DNA from 3 places in the Pseudoalteromonas sp. KG3 genome. Region 1 is predicted to be linked to each of the others. Evidence: predicted binding sites of a transcription regulator. Region 1 holds the regulator's gene; each other region holds the start of a gene.
What was found. Region 1 encodes ArgR, which controls arginine synthesis, uptake and breakdown. Its sites were predicted from a motif close to ANTGAATANNTATTCANT; they were not measured.
Positions count from the first base shown of each region.

Region 2: NDQ71_RS10755 (2OG-Fe dioxygenase family protein) is a predicted target of ArgR. The motif match lies at 4,569-4,586, and genes of this name have one in related genera.
Region 3: NDQ71_RS18735 (arginase family protein) is a predicted target of ArgR. The motif match lies at 2,038-2,055, and genes of this name have one in related genera.

Region 1 covers NZ_CP098523.1:3,356,741-3,363,665, forward strand. The annotation lists gene NDQ71_RS15765 (iron ABC transporter permease) at 1-529, shown strand, start outside; gene NDQ71_RS15770 (ABC transporter ATP-binding protein) at 542-1,591, shown strand; gene NDQ71_RS15775 (Dyp-type peroxidase) at 1,639-2,538, shown strand; gene argR (transcriptional regulator ArgR) at 2,543-3,010, opposite strand; gene mdh (malate dehydrogenase) at 3,236-4,171, shown strand; gene ispB (octaprenyl diphosphate synthase) at 4,259-5,230, opposite strand; gene rplU (50S ribosomal protein L21) at 5,652-5,963, shown strand; gene rpmA (50S ribosomal protein L27) at 5,980-6,237, shown strand; gene cgtA (Obg family GTPase CgtA) at 6,379-6,925, shown strand, end outside.
Region 2 covers NZ_CP098523.1:2,274,163-2,281,087, forward strand. The annotation lists gene glpD (glycerol-3-phosphate dehydrogenase) at 1-1,137, shown strand, start outside; gene NDQ71_RS10740 (thioesterase family protein) at 1,145-1,543, opposite strand; gene NDQ71_RS10745 (2OG-Fe(II) oxygenase) at 1,575-2,279, shown strand; partial or broken gene NDQ71_RS24400 (hypothetical protein) at 2,258-2,365, shown strand; partial or broken gene NDQ71_RS24405 (hypothetical protein) at 2,343-2,438, shown strand; gene NDQ71_RS10750 (cysteine desulfurase-like protein) at 2,527-3,759, opposite strand; gene NDQ71_RS10755 (2OG-Fe dioxygenase family protein) at 3,769-4,401, opposite strand; gene acnB (bifunctional aconitate hydratase 2/2-methylisocitrate dehydratase) at 4,779-6,925, opposite strand, start outside.
Region 3 covers NZ_CP098524.1:33,004-39,928, reverse strand. The annotation lists gene NDQ71_RS18740 (ABC transporter substrate-binding protein) at 72-773, opposite strand; gene NDQ71_RS18735 (arginase family protein) at 904-2,016, opposite strand; gene udp (uridine phosphorylase) at 2,441-3,199, shown strand; gene cdd (cytidine deaminase) at 3,185-4,105, opposite strand; gene NDQ71_RS18720 (hypothetical protein) at 4,155-4,481, opposite strand; gene NDQ71_RS18715 (lipopolysaccharide assembly protein LapB) at 4,756-5,799, shown strand; gene NDQ71_RS18710 (HAMP domain-containing histidine kinase) at 5,775-6,554, shown strand; gene NDQ71_RS18705 (ATP-binding protein) at 6,561-6,806, shown strand; gene ppc (phosphoenolpyruvate carboxylase) at 6,821-6,925, opposite strand, start outside.

The DNA of each region.
Region 1 (6,925 bases):
TTTAGCCAGCACCGGTTACGCGCTGCCCGGTACCGTATTGGCCATAGCAGTGTTGTTACCTTTAAGCTTATTCGATGATAAATTAAACATTTGGTTAGAGCCGATGGGCTTTTCACCGGGCTTATTATTGAGCGGTACTTTATTTGCTATTATTTTTGCTTATGTAGTGCGTTTTTATGCCATTGCCCACGGCGCCGTTGAGGCAAGCTTTATGCGTATAAGCCCCTCTTTGGATATGGCAAGTCAATCAATGGGTAAAAGCCAAGGGCAAACATTACGTAAGGTGCATATTCCGTTATTACGGCGCGGCATTCTAACCGCCGCACTGTTGGTTTTCATTGAGTGCATGAAAGAGTTACCAGCCGCTTTGTTACTAAGACCGTTTAATTTTGAAACGCTAGCCACCCATGTTTTTCAGTATGTTAGTGATGAGCAATTAGAGCTAGCCTCAATTTCAGCGTTAGCAATCGTGGTGGTGGGGCTTGTGCCTTTGTATTTTGTTAATCGCTCAATGGAGCAACGTAGCTAAATGAGAAGTTAAATGAGCAGTTTAGTGTTAGAAAATTTATCGTATCAGTATAACGGCACTGCAGTCATTGAGGGCTTGGATTTAACCGTCGCAAAAGATGAAATTGTCTGCTTACTTGGTGCCAGTGGGTGTGGCAAAACGACGACCTTAAAAGCGATTGCAGGGCTCATTACAGCACAGCAGGGTAAAGTCTTTATTGATGCTAAGTTGATCAGCGATGAACAGCGGTTTTTAGCACCTGAACATCGTAATATTGGTATGATGTTTCAAGACTATGCGCTATTCCCACATTTAACGGTGGCTGACAATATTGCCTTTGGCTTAACAAAAATGAGCAAAGCACAAAAACAACAACGTGTTAATGAAATGCTTGAGCTGGTGCATTTAGTTGGTTGTGCTGAACGTTTTCCTCATCAACTATCCGGTGGTCAGCAGCAACGTGTTGCCATTGCCAGAGCGCTTGCTTATAACCCGAGTTTACTGTTATTAGATGAACCGTTTTCAAATATTGATACCCAAGTGCGCTTTGAGCTTATTGCTGATATTCGGCGCATTATCAAAAATCAGCAAGTATCCGCAGTGTTTGTCACCCATTCCAAAGAAGAGGCGTTTGCATTTGCAGATACATTGGCAATTATGGATTGCGGTAAAATTGTTCAACAAGGCACGCCGGAGCAGCTTTTTAACACGCCAAACTCAAAGGTAGTTGCAGAATTTCTTGGTCAGGGCATATACTTAGACGCAGAAGCATTAACAGCAACTGAATATACTACTGCTTTTGGGCGAGTTGAATCATTGCTTGCACAAAGCCATGCAAAGCATGTTGGGCAACTCTATGTTCGCCCACATCATCTTGAACTAATGCCTTTGCAACCACAAAGCAGTCCTGCAAACACGGTGACTATATTAAACCGCCGATTTGTTGGCTCACACTTTGTGTATAAGGTTATCATTGCTGGGCAAGAAATTGATGTTGCTGCTCAGTTGGGTCAATCATTTTTAGTAAATGACGATGTAACTATAAGAATAACACCGCACACGGTTAACTTTTTCGCTGAATAACTACATTCACGTTCTACCGTGTAGGACTTTTGAGTTAAGGAAATACCATGGCGCAAGCGCAGTCAGGGATTTGTGCTGAAGCAAACTTGCACGGTTTACATTTATTTTTTAATGTACTTGATGGCCACGATGAGTCATTACGCAAAAAATTAAAATATGTGAGTGCTATTCAAGATGAGTTTTCAGATCAGTTCTCTGAATCTATGCTCTCTAGTGTGGTGGCTGTAGGGGCGCAGTATTGGCCGCATATTTTGCCTGAGTTTCTGCCGAGTCAATTACAGAGTTTTCCTAATATTACCCATAGCGATCATGTTATGGGTGCACAGCCGTTTGATTTGTTTGTGCAAATTCGCTCCGACCGAGAAGATGTCAATCATCTGTTTGCATTACAAATACTGAAATTATTCTCCCCTGATGTTGAACTCGTTGAACAGGTAAGAAACTTTCGTTTTCTTGATGGCCGTGATTTTAATGGTTTTATCCTCGGTGGTGACACACCACATGGCCGCCAAAAACGCCTCACTGCGTTAATTAATAAACCGGATCACTTTGAAGACCAAGGCAGTTATGTGCATATCCAACGTTATAAACATGACTTGAGTGTATGGCAAAATCTACCATTGAGTGAACAAGAACAAATAATGGGCCGTACGCGCTTAGATAATAACTTAATTTTCCCCGCAGTGGAAAATAGCCATGCAGTACGCACTGAGCTTAAAGATGAGCAAGGTCAACCACTGCAGTTGAATCAAAACATGCCTTATGGCGATGTGTATGAGCAGGGAATATTGGCGATCAGTTATGCGGCGCAGGGTAATGCGTTTGAGCAAATGTTATTGAGTCGATTGGGGCAGGGCGATTGCTATGACCACTGGCTCGATTTTACGCAAGCTGATATGGGTTCAGCATTTTTCGCCCCATCAATTAGCTTTTTAAAGCAGCTATAACTGTTTAAACCGTATCAAATAAAACGCGCACCCGCTCGAGTGTTACATCAATCTCGGAAATTTTTGCTGGGGCGATAAAAATCGTATCGTCACCGGCGATAGTGCCAAGTACACCATCTGCTTTACCTAATGAGTCTAACAATCGAGCGATCAGCTGTGCAGCACCTGGGCTGGTACGAATGATGATCATCATTTCGTTATGCATAATATCAATCACTAACTGGCGTAACGGGCTTTTTGCCGTTGGAACACCCATTTCCGCAGGCAAACAATAAACCATTTCTTGTTTGGCATTACGTGTGCGAACTGCGCCGAACTTGCTTAACATGCGGGAGACTTTACTTTGGCTGATATTATCAAAGCCCTGTTCTTTTAAAGCATCGACTATTTCGCCTTGAGAACCAAAATTTTCTTCTTTTAAAAGTGCTTTAAAGGCTTTAACTAACGCTTCTTGTTTATCTTGTGGTTGCATGTTGTTGTTCTGCTCTGTTATTTGATGACCTAAATTCTACACAAAAATGCATATTTATGCAGTAGTTGTTTAGCTTTGCTTACTCTTTGGCCTTTGTAAATAAAAAAAATTTACAACTATGGTCGAAATTATATGCAAAATAAGCAGGATAAATTTGTCTTTAGGCGCTAATTTCTTTATCTTAGTGCCACAAATATTTTCTACCTTAAATTACGGAGAATTCCAATGAAAGTTGCTGTATTAGGTGCTGCTGGCGGTATCGGTCAAGCGTTGTCTTTATTATTAAAAACAGGCTTACCAGCTGGTTCTGAATTATCACTTTATGATGTTGCTCCAGTTGTTCCTGGTGTTGCTGTTGATCTTTCTCACATCCCAACTGACGTTAAAGTTGCAGGTTTTGGTGCTGATGCACTAGATCAAGCATTAACGGGTTGTGATATCGTGCTTATCCCTGCTGGCATGCCACGTAAGCCAGGTATGGACCGCGCTGATTTATTCAACGTAAATGCTGGTATCATTAAAACATTAGCTGAAGGTATTGTTGCTAACTGCCCTAAAGCATTAGTAGGTATCATCACTAACCCAGTAAATGGCACTGTGCCAATTGTTGCTGAAGTATTCAAAAAAGCGGGTACTTACGATGCGAAACGTGTTTTCGGTATCACTACTTTAGATGTGATCCGTTCTGAAGCGTTTATCGCTGAGCTTAAAGGTGTTGATGTTGCAACTGTGAAAGTACCAGTAATTGGTGGTCACTCAGGTACAACAATTCTACCGCTTCTTTCTCAAGTTGAAGGTGTTACTTTCACAGATGAAGAAGTTGCTGCATTGACTCCTCGTATCCAAAATGCCGGTACTGAAGTAGTTAACGCTAAAGCGGGCGGGGGTTCTGCTACATTATCAATGGGCGCTGCTGCTGCTCGTTTTTGTATGTCGCTAGTTAAAGGCTTACAAGGTGAAGACGTAGTCGATTACGCATACGTTGCTGTTGAAAATGGCGATGCTGCATACTTTGCTCACCCAGTACGTTTAGGTAAAAATGGCGTAGAAGAAATTCTTTCATACGGCGAGCTAAGCGCATTTGAACAGCAAGCTAAAAATGATATGCTTGATACGCTTAAAAAAGATATCCAAGAAGGTGTTGATTTCATCAACGCATAATCTTGATTTACCTCGGCAGTTCGTTGAGGTAAAGATTAAAAAAGCCTGCATTTGCAGGCTTTTTTGTGCTCGAAGGGTTGTTGTTCGCTAATAATTACGATCAACAGCAATACGTGCCAAGCTGATCAAGGCTTCTTTATATGGCGATTCATCTAATACCGCTAAACAGGCAATCGCCTTGTCAGCTTCTTCGTTGGCTTTATCCATTGTGAATTCAAGCGCTTTAGTTTCGTTTAGGGCTGTTAAAATTGCCTCTAAATGATCCATACCGTTATTGTGTTCAATGGCATCGCGAATTAATTGTACTTGCTCTGCACTCCCGTGACGCATCGCATAAAGTAGTGGTAGGGTTGGCTTACCTTCAGCTAAATCGTCACCAATATTTTTACCTAACTGCTCTGCATCTGCATTGTAATCAAGTACATCATCGACTAACTGAAAAGCGGTGCCTAAGTGCATACCATATAAGTTAAGTGCTTTTAAAGTTGCTTCGTCTTGCTCGGTAATGATTGCAGCAAGACCGGTTGCAGCTTCAAAGAGCTTTGCTGTTTTCGAGTAAATAACCTGCATATAACTGTCTTCAGTGGTATCAGGATCATTACAATTCATTAGTTGTAACACTTCACCTTCGGCAATTACATTGGTGGCATCGGCAAGTATTTGCATCACTTGCATTTTACCGAGGCCCACCATCAGCTGAAATGAGCGAGTGTAAATAAAGTCACCAACCAGTACGCTTGCAGCGTTACCAAACTCAGCATTTGCTGTAGGTGTACCGCGGCGTAAATTTGATTCATCGACGACATCATCATGCAATAATGTGGCAGTGTGAATAAATTCAACAATAGTTGCTAAAGTGACATGATCTTTGCCTTCATAGCCAAGCGCCTTAGCCGCTAAAATAGCCAACATAGGGCGAACACGCTTGCCGCCGCTGTTAACTATATATAAGCCGAGCTGATTGACAAGTGCTACATCAGAGCGCATTTGTGCGTAAATTAGTTGATTGACGTCATTCATATCGTTTTCGATTAACGCCTGGATAGCTTTTATATCCATTGATCTCCGAGCCAATTTTAATGGGTATACGGGGCTGATTGTACAACAAAAAACAGCTTTGCTCGACAGTTTGTGACGATTCGCTGAAAAAACACGGTTAAGCTGCTTAATTTAACCTTAATTTGCCAAGATAACTTTTTAATTTAAGAAATTAACGTCAATTCAACATGATTGTTTTTTATTCTCAGAGTGCGTTTATCTGTGGTGTAATTTATTTGTCATCAAACGCTAAAAAGGCTTGGCATAATGCCAATTTAATATAAAATAGAGGAAAATATTGAATCGCTCTCAATGCAGCTATTTTTTATTCATTTAATTAATAAAACAGGCTTGCTAGTTTTTGCACATTAGCGTAAACTTCGCGCCCTATTGAATAATATTTTAGTTGCGTCGATTTGAGGGCGCACAGACGGAGTTAATTATGTACGCGGTTTTCCAAAGTGGTGGTAAACAGCACCGTGTGACTGAAGGTCAAACAATTCGTCTTGAGAAATTAGACGTTGAGACTGGTGCAGCAGTTGAATTTGATTCAGTACTTTTAGTTGCTGATGGTGAGAAAATCGAGATCGGTGTACCGTTCGTAAACGGTGGTAAGATAACAGCTGAGGTTGTTTCACATGGTCGCGGTGAGAAAATTAAGGTTGTTAAATTTAGACGCCGTAAGCATTCTCGTAAGCAAATGGGCCATCGTCAATGGTTCACAGAAGTTAAAATCACTGGCATTAGCGCTTAATTAGAGGTACTTAGAAATGGCACATAAAAAAGCAGCTGGTAGTACTCGTAACGGTCGCGATTCAGAAAGCAAACGCCTTGGTGTTAAGCGTTTTGGTGGCGAATCAGTTCTAGCGGGTAGCATCATTGTTCGTCAACGTGGAACTAAATTCCATGCTGGCACAAACGTAGGTATCGGTAAAGACCACACTATCTTCGCAAAAGCAGATGGTAAAGTTCAGTTTGAACAAAAAGGTCCTTTAAACCGTAAATACGTAAGCATCGTATCTGAGTAATCAGAATCGGTTCTTAAAAAACCCCGCCTTTGCGGGGTTTTTTGTTTTAAGCAAAAATATATACCTAAGCCAAGCCTGCAATCAGCTTGGCTTAGGTATATAATAGTGAAATTAACAAGCCAATCCCTAAAGTGAGTAATCATGAAGTTTGTAGATGAAGTAGAAATTCGCGCAGAAGCTGGAGACGGTGGTAGCGGCATCGTATCTTTCCGTCGTGAAAAATATGTCCCAGATGGTGGACCTGACGGCGGTGACGGTGGAGATGGTGGTAGTGTTTATCTACAAGCTGATGAAAACTTAAATACCCTTATCGATTATCAGTTTGAGCGTTTTCATAGAGCTGAACGTGGTACTAACGGCCGCAGCCGTAACTGTACAGGTAAAAAGGCTGATGACCTCTATGTAATGGTGCCTGTTGGTACTCGTATCACTGATGTGGATACGCAAGAAGGCTTGGGTGATTTAACTCAACATGGTCAAAGGATTTTGGTTGCAAAAGGCGGTTTCCACGGCTTGGGGAATGCGCGTTTTAAATCAAGTACTAACCGAGCACCTCGTCAAAAAACGTTGGGCACACCAGGTGAAGTACGTAACCTTAAACTAGAGCTATTATTATTAGCTGATGTAGGTTTATTAGGTTTGCCTAATGCTGGTAAATCGACCTTTATTCGCAGCGTGTCTGCTGCAC
Region 2 (6,925 bases), 1.1 Mb from region 1:
GCTTCAAAAACAATTGAATTTAACAGCGACAGCGTACTCAACAGTAGTATTACTCAAGGCTTTGAATATGCTGATGGCTGGGTTGATGACGCGCGCTTAGTGATTTTAAACGCACAGGCAGCACATAATTTGGGAGCCACCATTGCAACACGTACACGCTGCATTAAAGCAACGCGTAATGCAACTGACTGGGATGTGATTTTAGAGCAACAAGCGAGCAAACAGCAACTACACATTAAGGCCAAAAGTGTTGTAAATGCCGCAGGCCCTTGGGTCGCGTCATTATTTGAAGATGTATTTACCCAGCCCACACCACACACCATTCGCCTTGTGAAAGGCAGTCACATAGTGGTGCCTCGAATTCATAGCCAGCCGGTTGCCTATATTTTACAAAACGAGGATAACCGTATTGTATTTGTTATTCCTTATGAGCAAGATTACTCACTAATTGGCACCACTGATGAAGAGTACACTGGCGATATTGCTGATGTAAAAATTAGTGAGCAAGAAATACAATACCTGATCAGTATTACTAATCATTACTTTAAAAAGCCAATAAGCGAAGCGGATATTGTGCACACGTTTAGTGGCGTGCGCCCGCTGTTAGATGACAAATCAACAGATGCCCAAGCGGTCACCCGCGATTACAAACTGATATTAAATAATGAAGCTGATCACGCCCCATTATTAAGCGTGTTTGGTGGCAAAATTACCACCTATAGAAAGCTTGCAGAAAATGCCGTTAATAAATTAGCGCCTCTTTACCCAAAAATGAGTCGCTCGTGGACGAAAGATAGCCCTTTACCAGGCGGCGACTTTAGTAACCAAGCATACCTTATCGCACAGTTAGAAAGCAGCTATCCTTGGCTGCCAATCGACACCTTAAAACGTATGGCTCGCAGCTATGGCACGCTTAGTTATCAATTATTAGGTAAAAGCCAAGCAATCGGCGATTTAGGTTATCACTTTGGTCATGGCTTATATGCACAAGAAGTTGATTACTTAGTTAACCATGAATGGGCAAAAAACAGCGCAGATATATTGTGGCGCAGAACTAAGCTCGGACTACGCTTTACTGAAAAACAAGTGGTTGTACTGGGGCAATATTTAACTAAACACCCTGCTTGTCACAGCTAAGCTGCGATTAACTAGCTGCAACAAGGTGCTGTGTTAATGCAGCTTTTTCATCAGCCGAAAGCGTTTGCTTTGTTTTGCTGGCAAAGTCGTATCGCACCATGACCGTTTTACCAATTGCACAGCACTTATCTTGCTGCCAGGCTTCTTGGCGGATCACAAATGAACTATTACCAATCTGCTCTATGCTGGTATTAATTGTCACCTCATGGGCATAAAATAACTCGCCGACAAACGACACTTCAACCTTAGCAATGATTAACTTCCAGTTGTGAGGATTAAGATCAGGGGTAAAAAATTTAAAAATAGGTACTCGGGCGGCTTCAAACCAAACAGGGAGTACGGTATTGTTGATGTGTCCGAGTGCATCCGTTTCGCTAAAGCGCGGCATCACTTTTTCAGTAAACATAATAATCCAATAATAATTAAACAGGTAACTCATGACGGACTTTATCCGCGTATATGACAACGCGCTCAGCAGTGACTTTTGCGATAACTTTATCACTACCTTTTCGCAAAGCCCGCATATAAAACAAGGGATGACATCAGGCGGCATAGATCTTAATAAAAAAGATAGCCACGACTTACACTTAAACAATCATCCTGAATACGCTGAGCAATTAAAACATATTCAACAAACTACTGCACAATATGTTTTTAACTACATTGAAGAACATATTTTTATAATGATTGGGGCGTTTGGTTTAAAAGTGTACCACCCCAAAACAGGACAACCTGTTGATTTAACGCAAGCTAATTTTGACGAGGTAGGTAAACCGCAATTACCTTTATTGGTACAGCAAATTTTTCGACTCGGTAATATCCAAGCGCAAAAATATGAGGTAAATAAAGGCGGCTACCCGTATTGGCATAGTGAAGTGTACCCACAGTTACAGCATAACGAAGCACTACATCGAGTATTGTTATTTATGTTTTATTTAAACGATGTTGAAGAAGGCGGTGAAACCGAGTTTTATTATCAAAATCGTAAGATAGCCCCGAAAAAAGGCACTATGGTGATTGCCCCTGGCTACTTTACTCATACCCATCGCGGTAATAAGCCAGTGTCGAATGATAAATATATTTTAACGTCGTGGGTGCTGTTTAACCGCGCAGAGCAAATATACGGGCAGCCACAGGCCTAAGCGGTCAGCGGTCAGCGGTCAGCGGTCAGCGGTCAGCGGTCAGCGGTCAGCGGTCAGCGGTCAGCGGTCAGCGGTCAGCGGTCAGCGGTCAGCGGTCAGCGGTCAGCGGTCAGCGGTCAGCGGTCAGCGGTCAGCGGTCAGCGGTCAAAAATTAACTAACTGCTGACTACTGTCAAGTATTTGCACTTTAATAAACAATAATTAAAGTGCAAATTTGCATTAAACTGACGGCTTATAGCTGACAGCTTCAAATCAGCTCATCAAACAAATTAAAGAGCGTGTCCATCTCTTCGATGGTGTTGTAGTGCATACAGCCAATGCGCACCACGCCGCCAGTATCCAATACACCCAATTGCTTGCATAAGCCTTGAGCGTAGAAGTTACCATCCCACACACATACATGTTGCTTGCCTAAAAACTCAGACACTTGGCGTGGCTCAAGCCCTGCAAAGGTTAACGCAAAAGTTGGGGTACGTTCAGCTAAACGATCTAAATCATCAATACCAAATAGCTTAATTTTAGGATAGTTAACTAAACGAGTAAGAAAGTACTCACTTAACGCCATTTCATGCTGTTTCGTTTTAGCAAAAGCTGCTGTTAATTTATCACGGCGTGAATAGCTTTCATCAAGCTCACTAATATCAGCAATGTAGTCAACAGCAGCAATTAAGCCTGCTAGTGCTTCAAAGCTTTGCGTGCCGGTTTCCCAGCGCCCAGGAATAACATCTTTGGCAGGCTCTACTTTGTATGGTCTAAATCCTTCAAGGTGCTCACGCTTACCGTACACCATGCCTAAGTGCGGGCCAAAGAACTTATAGGCAGAGCAGGCCAAAAAGTCACAATCAAGATCTTGCACATCAACTAACTCATGTGGCGCATAATGCACTGCATCTACATAAACCAAAGCACCTACGCTATGAGCAAGTTCTACAATACGTTTAATGTCGTTAATAGAGCCAGTGGTATTTGATGCGTAAGTCACTGCAACAAGTTTAGTCTTAGCATTTAGCAAACTCTCAAAATGCGCTAAATCTAAGCTGCAATCAGCTTCGTTAATCAATACAGTATTAACCTTTGCGCCTTTATCTTCTGCAGCTTGTTGCCAAGAGGAGACATTTGAGAAATGATCTGCGTTGGTCACGATAATCTCATCACCCGCTTGCCAATCACGAGAAATCGCACGGCTAAAGCTAAAAGTAAGGCTGGTCATATTCGCACCAAATACAATTTGATCGCGCGATGGGGAATTAAGTAAATCAGCCGCGGCTTGACGTGCATTAGCCATAAGCTCAACGGTTTTATCGCTTGAGAAAAACGCGCCGCCTAAGTTAGAGTTGTAATAACCTAAATAAGCCGACATAGCACTAAGCACTGATTGTGGTACTTGTGAGCCACCCGGGCCATCTAAAAATATTGGCGATTTACCCGCAACTTGTTGCATTAATGCCGGAAATTGACGACGTAGTTTAGTTAAATTCATTGCCATTCCTTAAGCCGTTAGTACGAAACAATCTAGGTAACCGTCTTTACTTGCATCAATTTTATTCATTGGCGTGGCGTTGTGCCACACTTCACGGTCGTTGATTAATGCAAACATACCGTCTTTAATTTCCATTTTAAAACACGGCTCAGCTTGTTTGTTTTCATAAACAAGTAATTCACCACCTTCTAGGTTTTCATGTGATACACCACAAATACATACATGATCAAAGCCATCTTGGTGAATACCTTCTGGCGCCGGTGGGGTATCGCTTTCGATTGCTAACATTCTGAACTGGTGAATTTCAATATCACGGTCTTCGTCTATGCCTGTGATAGCACGAAACTCATTAACGATACTTTTCATCCCTTCGCTTGCCAATAAGCTTGGCTCTAAGTTCTCATACGTACGCTCAACATTGCCTTGAAAGGTATTAATTGAATCATCTTGTACAAAGGCTTTAGTGGCTTGTAGTTTTAGTTCGCCACCTTGTGCTTTGATCACTGAATAGCGGCGTTTACGAAACGCACCATCGGCGTACGGATTAGCCGGAAGATTGGCAAATGATGGCTTGACCGCCTCGATATGAGCTTGGTTTACAAAACGAAGTTGTAATAGGTTCTGGTTGTTTAATGCTGTCATAAAATATCACCTAAGAAATAAGAGACTAACTCATAAATATTGAAGGGGATTTTAATGCAAATAGAGAGGAATTTTTGCGTCTTTACTTGATTAAAGCAAGGTTAAAGTAGAATTTTAAGATCTAAAATATCATCATAATGAAATTTTAATCTAACAACAAATAACTGGTTGAATTTCTATTTATAAACATCAATAACAAAAACACTTAAAGCGTCCAATAAACCTCATATTGATTTTGCAACCTTCGAGTATAAGTTCAACTTAGTACTAGGCTGGTAAGGTGGGTTATAGCACCCCTTCTTAATGTTCACTACATACAGATGATATTTAATAAAAAAGCCTGCAAAACAGGCTTTTTATGTACAAACTAGTTAAAATTAAACAGCTTGCTGAATAATTACGTTGTCTGCTTTTTTGGTATAAACAGGCATGCGATGGAAGTTCAAATAACGATAAGTATCAGCTGCTGTTGCATTAATTTTTGCTGCATACTGTTGGTACTCATCAGCTGTCGGTAACTTACCTAAAATCGCAGCTACGGCTGCAAGTTCTGCTGACGCTAAGAATACATTTGCACCATTACCTAAGCGGTTCGGGAAGTTACGCGTAGAAGTAGAAACCACAGTTGCTTTATCTGCAACACGTGCTTGGTTGCCCATACACAGTGAACACCCTGGAGTTTCAATACGAGCACCTACACGACCAAAGATACCGTAATAACCTTCGTCGGTAAGTTGGTCTTTATCCATCTTAGTCGGTGGCGCAACCCATAGCTGAGTTGGAATACGACCAGAGAAACCATCTAATAGTTTACCTGCGGCGCGGAAGTGACCAATATTCGTCATACATGAACCAATAAATACCTCATCAATTTTCTCGCCCGTCACATCAGATAATAAACGTGCATCATCAGGATCATTTGGCGCACACAGAATTGGCTCTTTGATATCGGCTAAGTCAATCTCTAGTACATGCTTATACTCAGCATCTGCATCAGCTTCCATTAGTTCTGGGTTTGCTAACCAGTCTTGCATTGCATTAATACGACGTTCAATAGTGCGTACATCGCCATAGCCTTCTGAGATCATCCACTTAAGCATTACAATGTTTGATTCTAAGTATTCAGCAATAGACTCTTTAGAAAGCTTGACAGTACAACCTGCCGCTGAACGCTCTGCTGATGCATCGGAAAGCTCAAATGCTTGCTCAACCGTTAAGTGCTCAACCCCTTCAATTTCTAGTACACGACCAGAGAACTCGTTGATTTTACCTTTTTTTTCTACAGTCAGTAGACCTTCTTTGATAGCGAAGTAAGGGATTGCATGCACAAGGTCACGTAGCGTGATACCAGCTTGCATTTCACCTTTAAAACGTACCAAGATTGACTCCGGCATATCAAGAGGCATAACCCCTGTTGCGGCTGCAAATGCCACTGCACCTGAACCTGCAGGGAATGAAATACCTAATGGGAAGCGTGTATGCGAATCACCACCCGTACCTACGGTATCTGGTAATAACATCCGGTTTAACCATGAATGAATAACACCATCACCAGGACGAAGTGATACACCGCCACGGTTCATAATGAAATCAGGTAGCGTATGATGGGTGTTTACATCAATAGGTTTAGGGTAAGCAGATGTATGACAAAAAGACTGCATGGTTAAATCAGCAGAGAAACCTAAACAGGCTAAATCCTTAAGCTCATCGCGAGTCATCGGCCCTGTCGTATCTTGCGAGCCAACGGTGGTCATCTTAGGCTCGCAGTATTGACCAGGGCGAATGCCTGCAACATTACATGCTTTACCCACCATTTTTTGTGCAAGCGTGAAGCCTTTATCAGATATTTCAGTTACTGCTGGCACTTTAAATACATCCGTTGCACCTAAACCCAGTGATGTACGCGCTTTGTCTGTTAAGCCACGGCCAATGATCAGTGGAATACGACCACCAGCGCGAACTTCATCAAGAATGACATCTGATTTAAGTTCAAAAGTAGAGATCACCTCATCAGTACCATGACGTTTAACAACCCCTTCATAAGGGTAAATATCGATTTGATCACCCATATTGAACTCGTCGACATTTAATTCGATTGGTAACGCACCAGAATCTTCCATTGTATTAAAGAAGATTGGCGCAATTTTATTACCTAAACATACACCACCAACACGCTTGTTCGGTACGAACGGAATATCATCGCCCATAAACCAAAGCACCGAGTTAGTAGCAGACTTACGAGAAGAGCCAGTACCAACAACATCACCTACATAGGCAAGTGGTAACCCTTTCGTTTTTAATTCTTCCAGTTGTGTAATTGGGCCAATTTCACCGCCTTTATCTGGCGTGATGCCATCGCGCTCAATTTTTAGCATTGCTAAAGCATGCAGAGGAATATCAGGACGAGACCATGCATCTGGTGCTGGTGATAAGTCATCCGTATTTGTCTCACCCGTTACTTTAAATACCGTAACAGAGATTTTTTCAGCAACCGCTGGCTTATTCGTAAACCATTCTGCAGCCG
Region 3 (6,925 bases), on a different replicon from region 1:
TATTTATGATCAACTTCCGGTCAGCCTTAGCTGGTTTAACGCGCGAAACTAAGTGAAAGTTAGCCAACTCACTAATAGTGGTTAAAAGCATTGAGCAGGGCAGCCTCAGTGGGTTTATCCAGTCCTTTATTGCAGGCAAAATACAGTTCAGGCTGCTCAGTGTTAAGTCTTAATGCAGGGGTCAGTTCCTCAGGTAGTTTGTCACCGTTCTTGACTCTGGTATGTTCAAACTGGGCTCTTTGCTCTGGTAACACCACCAGATCTATAGTGTTTTTTCGGTTTCGAACTATTTCAAATATATTGTCAAAGCTATTCATTAACATCAGGTTTTTACCTTCTTCAAAGCCCTGTGATAGTAAATACTGATGACTGTAATTATCTTTTAATACGGCGATACGGTATTGCTTCGCCTGCTCTAAGGAAGTAATAGTGATTTTTTTTGAATGCAGTGCGTATAAATAAGTGTTCAGTTCTGCCAATTTAGCTATCCAGATAAACTCGCTCTCACGGGCTTTGGAGCGGGTCACTGAATATATACATGTATGCGTATCCCGTAATGCCATATTGAATGCCGTACTCCAACTTTCAACAGACATTGTGTAATCAAGTGCTGAGTTCGCCAATACCGCATTTACCTTGTCAGCAATAACGCCGACAATTTGATTATTCTCATCGAGATATTGAGCTGGCGGAAAATGCTCCGTAACAATATTGAGTTTAGCAACGCTTTGCAGGCTGACTAGTGCTAGCAGTAAAATCCAAAATCTTCTCACTTATTCCTCACAGAAGTATATAAAGTACAAACTTTATGCTTGTATCTGCTTAAATATAGTGAATTATTTTCAAAATGAGAACAAATCGCAGCACAAATATATGCCGCGATGATTACTCTATCAACCGTGATTAACCGCGATTCATGGCATTAATTAAAAATGCGGAGATTTTTGCGCCTTCACGTAACGTTGTTTCCGAGCTTGATTGACCAACCAAAGAGCTGTCGGTAAATGGCGCGATCTCCATCATGTCAGCGCCGGTGATCGGAAACTCATCCGCTAATGCGACTAAGATATCTAATGCATGCTGCGGTGTTAAACCATTACCTTCAGGGGTGCCCGTTGCTGATGCGAACTCCTCATCTAACGCATCAATATCAAAGCTCACGTAAAGCTCATCAACATTATCAGCTTTAAGCTGCGCGATGACCTCGGCTGCAACTGCCGGCGCGCCACGTTCAATGATCTCATGAGCCCAATGCTGCTTCACACCAAAGGTTGATTCCCAATGCTGTTTTGGCTTGCCACTTGAACGTATACCAAATTGAATCAAATGATGCGGTGCAGGTAAGAACTCTAAAATATGCGTACACCACGAGCCAAAACATAAATCGATGCCTAAACGCTCGACCAATAAATCGGTGTGCGCATCAAAATGAATAATCGCAGTGCGTTTACCTTGCGCACGCTTGGCTTTTAAATACGCTTTGGTTAGCGGGTAACTAATTGAGTGATCGCCACCAATACCAAAAATACCTTTATCAGTAAACGTTGCATAAAAGCTATCGCACACATCTTCAGTAATTGATAGTGGACTTACGTAATACTCACTGTTTGGGTTGTCGTATAACGCTTTTTGACAATTGCTGATTGTGGTGTCATTGAGGTATTTATCATGTAACAGATGTGGAATAACCCGCACATCACCTAAATCAAATGACTTAGCCTGAGGTTGTTGATCAATCAGCGTTGAGCGTAAAAATAATGGCCCCCAGTTTGCGCCACGTAAAATACCGCCGCCGCAATCAGAGCTGATCCCTAAAGTCACCGCTTTATGCGGGCTATCAGTTAACTCTTCTAATGACTCGCGCCATAAAGTATTAACATTATCTTCTTGTCCGTACAGTTTTATACGCAGTGCTGCTTTACGTTCTTTTGCGGTATTGACCGTAAAAACACCATCACCTGGTGGGCATAAACAGTGTTCTACTTTACTTTTAAATGTCTGCCATTGTGTGCTCATAACGATTCCTTACTGTGTTCTTTTGCGTAATTATGCAAAAAGAAAGCTGCTAAAAATAAATTTAATAAAAGCTTCATTTGCCATGACAGGATCAGAAATATGTTCATAAACGATCGAGTCTACCTCGTTAAAAAACAATTTATATTTATATAAAACATGCATTTAACGTTTATTTTTTAACAGCGTATAAATTCAAATTATATGCTTAGTAAGATAGATATAGTGTCTGCACAGACAAGTCAACCAGCTTGGCTATTGCATCGGTTTTCTACCTGCTTGATTATTCAAAAGCAATGAATAAACCTTAAAACGGACATCCGTCCTGTACAGCATTTAGCATTGTGGTAATTATGCTAAATTGACAACGACTCTTTCAAAATTAATGTGATAATCACGTTAAATTCAAAAGTAATAAGGCTTCGCTATGGAAAAGGTATTTCACTTAGGACTCACTCGCAACGACTTACAAGGTGCAACATTGGCTATTGTACCGGGTGATCCAGACCGTGCTGCACGTATTTCTACGTTTCTTGAAAACTCAACATGTCTTGCTCAAACCCGTGAGTTTCACGTTTATTTAGGCCAACTCAACGGCCACTCTGTCGTGATATGTTCAACCGGTATCGGCGGACCTTCAACCTCTATTGCGGTGGAAGAACTAGCACAGTTAGGTGTTGAAACATTTTTACGCATTGGTACAACGGGGGCAATTCAGCCGCATATTAATGAAGGTGACATTTTAATCAGCCAAGCGTCTGTGCGTTTAGATGGCGCGAGTCAGCATTTTGCACCACTGAGTTTTCCTGCAGTGTCAGATTTCTTTAGCACCCAAGCGATGGTGACTGCCTGTGATAATTTAGGCATTGATTTTCATATTGGTATTACCGCATCAAGCGATACCTTCTACCCAGGGCAAGAGCGTTACGATACCTACTCAGGTTATGTACCAAAAGCGTTCCAAGGTAGCTGCGAAGAATGGCAAAAACTAGGCGTGATGAACTATGAGATGGAATCGGCAACATTATTTACTATGTGTGCTGCGCTTGGCTTAAAAGCAGCCTGCGTGGCTGGCGTATTAGTAAATCGTACTCGTCAAGAAATCCCCAATGTAGATCACGGCGAGATTGAGAAAAAATCAGTCGCCGTGGTACTTGAAGCTGCAAAATTGTTACTTAAATCGTAAACTATAGGTTTCTAAAGCTGGTAAGTTAGCATAACTTGCCAGCACAGCTTGAGTTACTTGCAGTTGATTTTCTGCTCCCTCGGTTTGCACTAACTCTACTCTTTCAATGCTTGCATTATCCATCCTCAAACCAGCCAAATGTAACTGACTGATTGCACTTTGTAGTGGTGCAAGGCTTGGGCTATACGCAGCGTTTTCAGCGTAGCGACCATAAAAACTACCATGCTTAAAGGTGGTTATCTTTACTGCACTGAAGTTGCCAGTGTAAGGGACATAGGCGTGTTGTGCCTGATCTACAAGCAACGAGCATACGTCTGAACTTGCGACTAATTGTGTACACTCAGGAGCGGGGTTAAATAGACTATATTGATTACCTAAATCCTTTGGCCCAAAAGCGGCTGGTAACAACTCTGCCAGTTTAAATTGTTGCTTAGGTAATAGAATGTCAAAGGTATCTGCATCCGCCAATTCATTCATAAACTGACGACAATAGCCACATGGCGCATCACTAATTGCGATTTGAACAATAGCTTTAGCACCATTGAGCCAGGCATTATTAATAGCGGATTGCTCGGCATGCACCACTAAACTGAGTGGCTGATGAGCAAACTCAACGTTAGCACCAAAGTAAAAGTGCGCGTGCTGATCTTTATCTAGGCCTACAACAATTGCGCCAACCGAGAACTGTGAAATAGGCGCTACGGCGAATAAAGATGCCACAGGTAAGCACGCTCTTAACAGCTGTTCTTGAGTCAGCGAGAATTTCTTACACAGTTGGTCAATATCAGTGGCAGTCAATTTGCCCTGCTGTGACTTAACTTGATTGAACAGTGCGTTGCGCGCACGTTCATCAAATACATGTCCTGTTATAGAATTTATAGGCGAAGACGAAGTTGATAAAGTCATAAACAAATTTTACTTATTTAATGGCTTCACAGTGTAAAATGTTCGGCTACTAATTACCAGATTGATTTTCAAGCCAATTTTTAGCGCTAGTAAAACACTCAAAATTTTCAGCTTTGAGATCAAAACGTTTTGCTTTTTGTAAAAACAAATCGTGCATAAAACCATCAAAACTAACGACCCTAGCAATAAAACAATTCGCTAGCCGATTTGATACTGCTGGCATTATCGTTAGCAAATCACTGGCCGGAAATTTATGCGTCAACTCAGACACATCGACCAGTAGTTTATTACTGCCATAAATAGACACATATTGCTGGGCTATTTGATAAAAATTCATCACATCCTGTGCACTTGCCGTCCCTCTTAGCGTCATCATAATTAATGACGTGGAAGCATCATATGTGATGCAAGTAGACACATTCGACATTTTACTACTCAGTAATTAACACACTTGCCACGATGGCAAAACAGCCGACATTCTAAATAAAATAAAAAAACAGTCAATCTCTAACAATAAATCAGGTCAGACCAGAACAACAATTCAATCTAAAGGATGACTTTTGTTGCTGAAATGATACTAATGGGGCGGTGAAAAATATCGATTTTTCGCTATACTGGGCGTATGCTGTTCGCAAAGTAAGCTCCTCACTATGATACTATTATTCGCTTTTCGCATCTTCACATTTGCATTTTTGCTCAGTGTTAGCGCATTTGTTTTAGCCGCGCCACTGACTGACTCTGAGTATGAAGAACTAAGGCAACATATTCGTAGTGCTTATGCTGAAAACCCAGCCACCGCGATCACATTAACAGACACAATTTTAAAAACAAAAGAATTGACTCTTGAGCAACAAATTAAAGTACTTAACTATAAAGCCTGGTTCCAACTTGAAACCGATCAACTAGAAGAAGCTATGCGTACTTTGGTCACTTATAAGGCTATGACTTTACGCTCAAGTGATCCCACTTTAATGTACGGCTATTATAATATTAGCGGCGGTATCTACTCTAAACTTGCCCTCTACGAGCAAGCGCTCAATTATTTTTTGCAAGCCCTCGAACAGGCTAATATGCGAAAAATAGAACTTGTGCATCAAACTGAAAACAATATCGGCGGAGTGTATCTTGCTTTACGCAAGCTTGATGAGGCTGAGCGCGCATTTACCCAATACTATGAATACACTAAACCACTCAATAAACCATTAGATTTATCTTTTGCGATGACCAACTTAGTAAAAGTGATGGTAGCAAAAAAACAGTACCCCGCAGCAAAAAAACTGCTTGAGCGTGCCATAACATTACAACAAAGCAATCAATTTGATTATCATTTAGCGTTAAACTACCAACTACTTGGTCAAGTTGAGCGAGAAACCGAAAACTATCAAAGTTCGGTGAATTATTTACAACAAGCCATTTTATTATTTTCTAACAGTGGTACAGATGTAGAGCTTATTAACGCCAAGTTATCCCTTGCTAAAACTTACCATGAAATGGGCAAGACTGAGCAAGCAATACAATTAACCAACGAAATTCAACAACAAGCAATGCAACTGAAAAACTTAAGCTTAACTGCCACTGTCAGCGAATTTTCAGCCTCATTATCTGAGTCCATCGGAAACTTTAAAGAGCTTTACATGCTTATAAACAATTTAACCAAAGTAGACAAGCGTTGCTGCAGCGCCAATCAAATGTAAATTTAGCGAAAGCACTTGCCGAAGTTGATATGGCAAGTAAAGAGTTAAAAATAGCGAACTTAACCAAAGAGCAACAAATTAAAGCCACCGAAGCGAAAGCATTTAAAAAACTCGCACTCGCAATCGCAGTTTCATTAGTGATAATACTGTTTGGCTCAATGTACGCCATCCGCAGTATATATAATCAAAAGCAGGCACTGGCAAATACCCTAGAAACACTTACCAACACACAGTCGCATTTAATTGAGGTTGAAAAAATGGCCTCGCTGACAGCACTTGTCTCAGGTATGGCTCATCAGTTAAATACACCTATTGGTACTATTGTGACTGCCAGTTCATTTATTCAAGATAACTTACAATCACTTGAACAAAAATTTAATGACAAAAAGCTCTCCCCTAGTGACTTTAATCTGTTTATTCAACAAAGTAATACCGCTAAAGATTTGGTGATCAGCAATATTAATCGCTTAGCAAAGATGGTTGAAGAATTTAAAGCATTGAATGTCTCAATTGCATTAGACAAACCAATGAGCAAAATTAAGCTGCGCAGTTTTATTGTTGAACGGATGGATACGTTACAGGGTTATCTATCTAAAGATATTAGATTTGAGTACAGCGGCGCAGAATTAACTATTACTTCCTATCCATCGATTATCGGTGATGTGTTAAAAACATTAGTCATTAATGCCTACGAACACGGTTTTAAAGATACTGAAGATGCAATAATAAACATTGATATTAAAGAACAAAATTAACAGGTTATGATAGTTTTCCAAGATAATGGTAGTGGTATAGACAACGCTATATTAAAAGATATTTTTACACCATTTTATTCAACCAACCTGGGCGGGAATCATTTAGGGTTAGGGTTAAATGTAGTATTTAATGCCGTTAAATATAATCTATTCGGCAATATATGCGCCGAGCCTTGTCAGCACGGCGCACGCTTTATAATTACTTTACCAATTGATGGGCCTCAAGCTGCAAAACAGCGCGATGAGACCTAACAAAGAGCAAACATTTAGCCGGTATTACGCATCCCCGCGGCTATACCTGTCATAGTGATCATAAGTGCATTATCGATATCACCAGAGCTGCCTTCTGCCGCCTCGCGCGAACGCTTAAG